One region of the Streptomyces sp. NPDC001351 genome, then DNA from elsewhere that is predicted to be linked to it. Evidence: riboswitches for the same ligand, from Rfam matches in the RefSeq annotation. Region 1 holds a riboswitch; the other holds the start of a gene.
The links. A riboswitch is a leader RNA that binds a small molecule or an ion and turns the genes downstream of it on or off. The one in region 1 is predicted to bind S-adenosylmethionine.
Positions count from the first base shown of each region.

Region 2: linked by a shared signal. The riboswitch ahead of thrC (threonine synthase) and the one ahead of ACFY1U_RS36335 (ABC transporter substrate-binding protein) in region 1 are both predicted to bind S-adenosylmethionine.

Region 1 covers NZ_JBIAWS010000012.1:81,104-85,310, reverse strand. Annotated here, with positions in the region: gene ACFY1U_RS36340 (ABC transporter permease) at 1-100, opposite strand, end outside; gene ACFY1U_RS36335 (ABC transporter substrate-binding protein) at 97-1,746, opposite strand; SAM riboswitch class IV at 2,006-2,114, opposite strand; gene ACFY1U_RS36330 (acyl-CoA dehydrogenase family protein) at 2,401-3,627, opposite strand; gene ACFY1U_RS36325 (Ig-like domain repeat protein) at 4,192-4,207, shown strand, end outside.
Region 2 covers NZ_JBIAWS010000008.1:393,931-398,137, reverse strand. Annotated here, with positions in the region: gene ACFY1U_RS29890 (trehalose-6-phosphate synthase) at 1-574, opposite strand, end outside; gene ACFY1U_RS29885 (glucosyl-3-phosphoglycerate synthase) at 670-1,614, opposite strand; SAM riboswitch class I at 1,776-1,933, shown strand; gene thrC (threonine synthase) at 1,952-3,238, shown strand; gene ACFY1U_RS29875 (MoaD/ThiS family protein) at 3,283-3,558, shown strand; gene ACFY1U_RS29870 (cold-shock protein) at 4,010-4,207, shown strand, end outside.

The DNA.
Region 1 (4,207 bases):
GGAGGAAGCGGACCACCAGGTAGCGGGCGAAGCCGTACCCGGCGGCGCCGTCGGCCGGAGAGGCGACGGCGCCGGGGGTCTCCTGCGTCAGAGCGCTCACTTCGTCGAGAGCCCCGCCCAGCGGAACTGGTACGTCGCGTCCAGCTCGTCCGGCACACCACTGATGTCGGTGCGGGTGACGATGGCGGTGGAGCCCTGGAGCAGCGGCAGCAGCGGCACCTGCGCGGCGGCCTTGTCCTGCGCCTGCTTCAGCAGCTCGGTCCGCTTCGCGGCGTCCGTCTCGGTCTCCTCCTTCTTGATCAGCGCGCGCACGGCGGAGTCGTCGTAGGCGTTGGCGACCCAGCTGTTGGCCGAGTAGAAGGGCGAGAGGTAGTTGTCGGCATCCAAGTAGTCGGCGTACCAGCCCAGTTGGTAGAGCGGGTAGAGGTGCTTGACGCGGTCCTTGCCGTACTGGGTCCACTCGGTGGACTGCAGGTTCACCTTGAACAGGCCGGTGGCCTCCAGCTGGGACTTGATCAGGGCGTACTCGTCGGCCGAGGACGAGCCGTAGTGGTCGCTGTTGTACTGGAGGTTGAGGGTGACCGGGGTGGTGACCTTCGCCGCCTTCAGCCGGGCCGCCGCCGCGGCCTTGTCGGGGCCGCCCTTCTTGTCGCCGTAGAGCGACTTGAAGGAGGGGGTGGCCCCGGTCAGGCCGTCCGGGACGGAGCTGTAGAGCGGCTGGTAGGTGTTCTTGTAGACCTGCTGGGCGAGTTGGGCCCGGTCGACGGAGTCCGCGACGGCCTGACGGACGGCGAGCGCCTTCTTCGGATCGGCGTTCTTGGTCTTGGTGCCGTACGGCTGGGTGGTGAAGTCGAAGACGATGTAGCGGATGCCGTTGCCGGAGCCGGTGTGGACCTTGATGCCCTTCTGCTTGGCGAGGTCGTCCAGGTCGGCGGTGGTGAGTGTGCGGTAGACGGCGTCGATGGTGCCCTGCTGGACGTCAAGCTTCAGGTTGCTGGCGTCGGTGTAGTACTTCAGCTGGACGTTCTTGGTCTTCGGTGTGCCCAACTGGCCCTTGTAGTCCGCGTTCGCGGTGAAGGACACCAGCGAGTTCTTGTCGTAGCTCCTGATGCCGTACGGTCCGTTCCACGGCTTGGCCGTGACGATCGCCTTGTCGTCGAGGATCTTGTCCGCGGGGAACACCTGCTCGTCCACGATGTAGCCGGCGGCCGTGGACAGTACCTGCGGGAACAGCGTGTCGTTGGCCGACTTGAGGGTGAAGACGACCGTGGTCGGGTCCGGGGCGGCGACCGAGGCGAGGTTGTACAGCAACGAGGACGGGCCGTTCTCGTCGGCGATCTTCAGGTCCCGGTCGAAGCTGAACTTGACGTCGGACGACGTCAGTTCATGGCCGTTGGCGAACTTCAGGCCCTTCCTGAGCGTGACCGTGTACTCCTTGGGCCCGGTCAGTCTGATCCCGGTGGCCAGGTCCGGGGAGACCTCCGCGGAGCCGTACTTCTGGCTGAGCAGGGTCGCGTAGACCTCGCTCTCGATGGTGCCGGACCCCGCGTCCCAGGCGCCGGCCGGGTCGAGGCTGGTGACCTGGTCGGTCGTACCGATGGTGATCGCCGCGGCGGAGCTCGCAGTGCTTCCGTCCTTGCTGCTGGTGCAGCCGGTCAGCGCCACCAGGAACGCCGTGCCCAGGGATATCGCGCCCAGGCCGGAACGAAGGGGTCTGTTCGGCGTCGGGCCGTTGTTCAGTGCCATCAGGAGTGTCTGCTTCCGCGTCAGGGGTGCGTGAGGCAGCCGTGGCACAGGTGTGCCATGGCGTGCGAGGTCACGTGAGAAAAAGGGTGGAGAGGGTCAAACGAACGGGCGGCGGGGCCGCCGCCGGCCCGGAGAGGGCGGGGTCAGCCCGTACACAGACAGCTGGACACCAGCAGCAGGTCGACATGGCGCCGGGGGCACGTCATGAAGGCTGTCGCCATGCCGTCCTCCTGGGTTCTGGCCCGCCTCGGGGCCGGTGTGAGCGCACTTGCAGAAAGAGAGATCCGCCGAGCCTTCACCTGGGGCACCCCGCTGCGTCGAGGGTTGCCGTCCGGCCAGCCAGGGCTTGATCACCGGAACTCGTAGCTCGCGCACACCGTAGATCGAACTTTCACAGGGCGTCAAGACGGCCTGGATGCAGGAACATCCGTCGACCCCGGCTGGTGCGACCCCACTGCCGTCCGCGTCGCGAGCCACTCGTGCGGATGCCGACCCGCGACGAATCCGCGGGGCGGAGTGGACTGGTAGTTGCCCAGCAATTCCTGGAGGACCGTGGGAAGTTGGGCGACAGTCCGGCGGGACTGCCGGCGTGTGATTCTCCGCGGTCGACGGCCTGTGGCCCTTGTCACTGATCCGGCGTTCCTGGTCTCCGGGTCAGGCCGGCAGGACGAACGGGGGGTGGGCACCATTGAGGAAGTAGTCCCCGGCGTCGCGGAACTGGTGGGCGACGGGCCTGTGCAAGGTGTGGGCCCGGGCGTTGCGCCAGAAGCGGTCGAGGCCCAGCCGTGCGGTTGCGGAGCGGGAGCCGACGACGTCCAGGGCGCGGCTGGTGGATTCCTGCGCGGCCCTGGAAGCGGCGGCCTCGGCCATCGTCACGTGGACTGAGATGTCCGCATACTCGTCGTAGGTGAGGTCTTCGGCGCGGGCCAGCCCGTTGTGTACGGCTGCCAGTGCCTGATCGGCGAGCGCGGCGGCGGAGCGGGTGAGGATCGTGAGTTCCCCGTAGGTGGTCAGTACGTGCGGGTCCTGGGGAGAGCCGTCCGGCCAGGAGGAGCGCCAGGACGACTGGCCCGCCCTGCTGTACTCGCGCGCTTCGGCGAGTGCGCCTTCGGCGAGGCCGAGAAGGAGTTGAACGGACAGGAGGCGCCCGATCGGCGAGGCCAGAGCGGCCGACGGTGACAGCATGTCGTCGTCGGCGGCGAGTGAGCCGAGGACATCGTGGACGGTGACGGGCACGGCGTCGAATTCCACGTCACCTCCGGCCGCGAGCCGCTGTCCGAAGGCTTCCGCGGCGTCGATCCGTACGCCGGGATGCGTGGGAGTGACGACGACGGCGACTGGTTCGCGGTCGCCCGCCCGCTCGGCCCGCACTGCGAGGCGGTCGGCGACCAGAACTCCGGTCGCGTAGCTCTGCCGGCCCTCGAGCACATAGCCCCTCCCTTTCCTGGTCAAGGTCAGTGGGAAGTCCCGAGGGGCGAAACCGCCGCCCCAACACCACTGCTCCGTCGCGGATCGGCGTTCGATCCGGGCGGCGGCGTCGGGCTCGGTGAAGCACCGCGCACTCCATGACAGGAAGTAGTGGGAGCCCAGGAGTTGGGCGATCGCGGCGTCGGTGGTGGCGATCTCCCGGACCACGGCGTACGCGGTGGGCCAGTCCGCGCCGCCTCCGCCGAGTTCGGCCGGTATGAGCAGGTTCAGCAGTCCGGATTCACGGAGTCCGGACACCTCGTCGAAGGGGGGCTTGCCCGCCTGCTCCCTGGCCGCAGCGTCGATGGCGAGGTCGTCCGCGATCTCGTGGGCCACGCGCAACCAGTGAGCGCGGCCGGGCCCGGTCGGGTCGGACGCCGAGGCGGGTGGGGACGGCGTGGTGGTAACGCCCATGGTGGTGGTCTCCTCAAGCGTCTTTGGAGTGTGACCCGTCTTTTCCTAGTAATCCGATAGGAATTATAGGGAATGTGCAGGTCGGCAAGGCGAACCTGTCTCGAAACCGGCGTATGCAAACCGGGGTAAAAGCCTCAGGTTTCGCCCATGCTGTATCGCCATGCGAGATAGTCGCCGACTTGTGTTGTCTCTGTGAAGGCCGCTGCTACTGTTCCCGCCGTGATCCGGACAATCTTCCCGGCGCTGACTCGGCGTCGCGCCGTCGATCTGATGCGTGTGGGCAGCGCCAGCTGTTGCCCGAGCGTCGCCGTGGCCTGCTGCTGAGTCGGACCGACACTCACACGCGCGCTCACTCCTCCCGGCCGTGACCCCCACGTGCGCGGGCACGCCAAGGCACTTTCCTCCCCTCCCGGACGTCCGGCCGACACCAACCGTGTCGCTTCCGGTCGTTCAACCCGCGGTCTTCCGCCTTCCCGCGCTTTCCCCTGCCCGCGTCCACCGCCTCCGCGCGCCCCCGCTCGGATGCGGCCGACCTGGCGGGCACGCCTTCCGAGGAGTTCACCCATGCGTAAGAGACGTA
Region 2 (4,207 bases), on a different contig from region 1:
CGGCGATGTCGTCCGGCAGCATCCGGAAGTAGTCCACCGGTGCCCACGGCGTGTGCGAGAAGTGCCCGATGCGCAGGTCGGGACGGAGCTCGCGGAGCATGCCCGGCACCAGACACAGGTGGTAGTCCTGCACCAGCACCGCCGCGCCCTCGGCCGCCTCCTGCGCCAGCGCCTCGGCGAAGGCCCGGTTGTAGGTCTCGTACGACGCCCACTGCCGCCGGAACTCCGCGTCGAAGACCGGCTCCAGCGGCGTCTGGTACAGCATGTGGTGCACGAACCACAGCACCGAGTTCGCGATGCCGTTGTACGCGTCGGCGTGCACGCCGGCCGGGATGTCCAGCATCCGCACCCCGCCCTCGCCGGCCCCGCGCCGTACCGCCTCGCGATCGCCGTCGGACAGGGCCGAGCACACCCACAGGGCGTCCGCGTCGGGCCCGATCGCGGAGAGGCCGGAGACCAGCCCGCCGCCGCCACGCCTGGCGGCCAGCGAGCCGTCCTCCTGCACTTCGTACGAGACCGGGCCGCGGTTGGACGCGACCAGCACCTGATGACCAGCGCCGTGCGTGGAAGCCATACGCCTCAACCTAGCCCGGCCCGTAAACGCTCAAACGTACGGCTGCGCTCTGCGAGTGGACCGTATACACCGCCCACGCCGCGTAACGCGCCGCCTCAGGCGACCTTGCGCGACGCGTACTCCGTGATCTCCACCATCGGCGGCCGCTCCTCCGTGTCCACGGAGTAGGTGCGCGGCTCGAAGCCGTCCTCGCCCCGTTCGAACTGGGTGAGGGAGGGACGGATGAGGTGGCCGCGGGCCAGCCTCAGCTGTGCCGTGCGGTAGATCGCGGCGGACATCCGGCCCAGCGCCTGCCCGTCCTGGTGGCGGTGCTTGCGCACCCCGACGTCCACCTGGGCGAGTGCGTCGAGGCCCACCAGGTGCAGGGCGTCGACCAGCATGCCCAGCTCGACGCCGTACCCGACGGGGAACGGCAGCTGTTCCAGCAGGCTGCGCCGGGCCGCGTACTCACCGCCGAGCGGCTGCACGAAGCCCGCCAGCTGCGGCCAGTGCATGTTGAGCAGCGGGCGCGCCATCAGTTCGGTGACCCGGCCGCCCTGGCCCTGGGCGCCGGCCAGCGGACGGTCGTACATGCCCTTGACCAGGTCGACCGCCGGGTCGGTGAGCAGCGGGCCGACGATCCCGGAGACGAAGTCGGAGGAGAACTCCTTGAGGTCGGCGTCGATGAAGCAGACGATGTCCCCGCTCGTGACCAGGAGCGAGCGCCACAGCACCTCGCCCTTGCCGGGGACGGTCGGGATACGGGGCAGGATGTCGTCACGGTGGACGACCCTGGCCCCGGCCGCCGCGGCGACCTCGGACGTACGGTCGGTGGACCCGGAGTCGACGACGACGATCTCGTCGACGAGCGGAACCTGCTGCATCAGGTCGTGACGGATGATCGCGACGATGTCGCCGACCGTCTCCTCCTCGTTGAGCGCGGGCAGCACGACGCTGACCGACTGTCCCGTGCGCTGCTTGGCAGCGAGGATCTGGTGGAGAGGGCGGTCGGTCAGGGACCAGGAGCGGGTGCTCAGCCAGCGCTCGACTTCTTCCAGCACGTAGGCGGCTCCTCTGCGTTCTCTCGGCGAAGACCGGATCATCATGTGATCCATCTCGCGGTTCGGACGACTATCTCAACTGTCCTGGCCTTCCGTTACAGTCTTGAACAACGCTGGTGACCATCGCATGTCGGGGTCGCCCGGCGTTCACAACCGCATACCGCTCATCCAGAGGGGCAGAGGGATACGGCCCGATGAAGCCCCGGCAACCCTCCAGCCGGTCTCGTAACCGATCGATGCTGATCGTTCCGCGAGGCTCCCGGCTAGGGAAGGTGCCAAATCCGTCTCACGGCGAGATGCGTCGTGAGGAAGATGAGGAGAAAGGGCCTCGCCTCACATGGCTGCGCAGACTGTTGCAAGCACCACCGACTCCACGACCGTCGACCTCGGTCCCGCCGCGGCGCTCTCCTGCCGCGAGTGCGGTCACCAGGTGCCCCTCGGCCCGGTCTTCGCCTGCGAGGAGTGTTTCGGCCCGCTCGAGATCGCGTACGACTTCTCGGCCTACGACACCGAGGAGCTCCGCAAGCAGATCGAGGCGGGTCCCGCGAACATCTGGCGTTACGCGCCCCTGCTGCCCGTCCCGGCGGACGTGGCGGACAAGCCCAACATCAACCCCGGTTGGACCAAGCTCGTCAAGGCCGACAACCTGGCCCGCGAGCTGGGCGTGACCGGCGGTCTGTACGTCAAGGACGACTCCGGCAACCCGACGCACTCCTTCAAGGACCGGGTCGTCGCCCAGGCCATCGAGGCCGCCCGCGCCTTCGACTTCACCACCCTGTCCTGCTCGTCCACCGGCAACCTGGCCGGTGCGGTGGGTGCCGCCGCCGCCCGCGCCGGCTTCCGTTCCTGCGTGTTCATCCCGCACGACCTGGAGCAGGGCAAGGTCGTCATGGCCGCGGTCTACGGCGGCGAGCTCGTCGGCATCGAGGGCAACTACGACGACGTGAACCGCTTCTGCTCCGAGCTGATCGGCGACCCGGCCGGCGAGGGCTGGGGCTTCGTCAACGTCAACCTGCGGCCGTACTACGCCGAGGGCTCCAAGACCCTGGCGTACGAGATCTGCGAGCAGCTCGGCTGGCGGCTGCCGGACCAGCTGGTCGTGCCGATCGCCTCCGGCTCGCAGCTGACGAAGATCGACAAGGGGCTGCAAGAGCTGATCAAGCTCGGCCTCGTCGAGGACAAGCCGTACAAGATCTTCGGCGCCCAGGCCGAGGGCTGCTCGCCGGTGTCGGTGGCCTACAAGGCCGGGCACGACGTGGTGCGGCCGCAGAAGCCGAACACGATCGCCAAGTCGCTGGCCATCGGCAACCCGGCGGACGGGCCGTATGTGCTGGACATCGCTCGCCGTACCGGTGGGGCGGTGGAGGACGTGAACGACGAGCAGATCGTGGACGCGATCCGGCTGCTCGCCAGGACCGAGGGAATCTTCGCGGAGACCGCCGGTGGCGTGACCGTGGGTGTGACGCGCAAGCTCATCGAGAACGGTGTCCTCGACCCGACGCTGACCACGGTCGTCCTCAACACGGGAGACGGTCTGAAGACACTGGATGCGGTGGCTGGCACCGGGCTCACCGCCACGATTCGCCCGAGCCTGGAGTCGTTCCGCGAGGCCGGCCTCGCGTAGTTCCCCGTGCCCCTTAAAAGCCATACCCCGACCGGAGGTTCATCGTGAGCGTCAACGTCCGTATCCCCACCATCCTGCGCACCTACACCGGCGGCCAGGCCGAGGTCACTGCTGAAGGTGGGACCCTCGGCGAGGTCATCGCCGATCTGGAGAAGAACCACACCGGTATCGCCGCGCGTGTTCTCGATGACCAGGGCAAGCTTCGCCGCTTCGTCAATGTCTATGTGAACGACGACGACGTGCGGTTCGAGCAGGGGCTGGAGACGGCGACTCCGGACGGGGCGGGCGTCTCGATCATCCCGGCCGTGGCCGGAGGCTGACCGAAACAGGTCGGACGACCGATTATTACCGTCGGTAACGCTGATTACCGAGAGTTCATCGAATTGCCCCCTCCGTGAGAGAAGCGGAGGGGGCAATTCTGCATGGTTGAGCACGGTACAGTTGGGGAACCTGCTCGACTCCGCTTGCCGCGTGCATATGAGTTCCTACTTCTCGGGCAGCGAGAAGTAGCCAAAGTGTGCAGGTTTTTTGCGCCTTATGCTCCATTTATGGGGCCCGACTTGCCCTGAATTCGGGCGAATTCTCCGTAAATTCCGGACCGGTCGTGCCCGGAATTCTCGTCCGATTGACCTGTTGCAGACGGCAGTTGGACAGATACATTCAGCCGCGGTCGACGCGTTCCGGCGCACGCCCCCAACCGTGGGGGGTGAGGTCTGACCCGGATCCGCGAAGTGTGGATCTGTGCAAGGGCCAGTAATAGGGGAGTTAGGCATGGCTCAGGGCACCGTCAAGTGGTTCAACGCGGAGAAGGGGTACGGCTTCATCGCGGTCGACGGTGGTGCGGATGTTTTCGTCCACTACAGTGCGATTCAGATGGACGGCTACCGCACCCTGGAAGAGGGTCAGCGGGTCGATTTCGAGATCTCGCAGGGCCAGAAGGGGCCGCAGGCGGACATGGTCCGTCTGGCG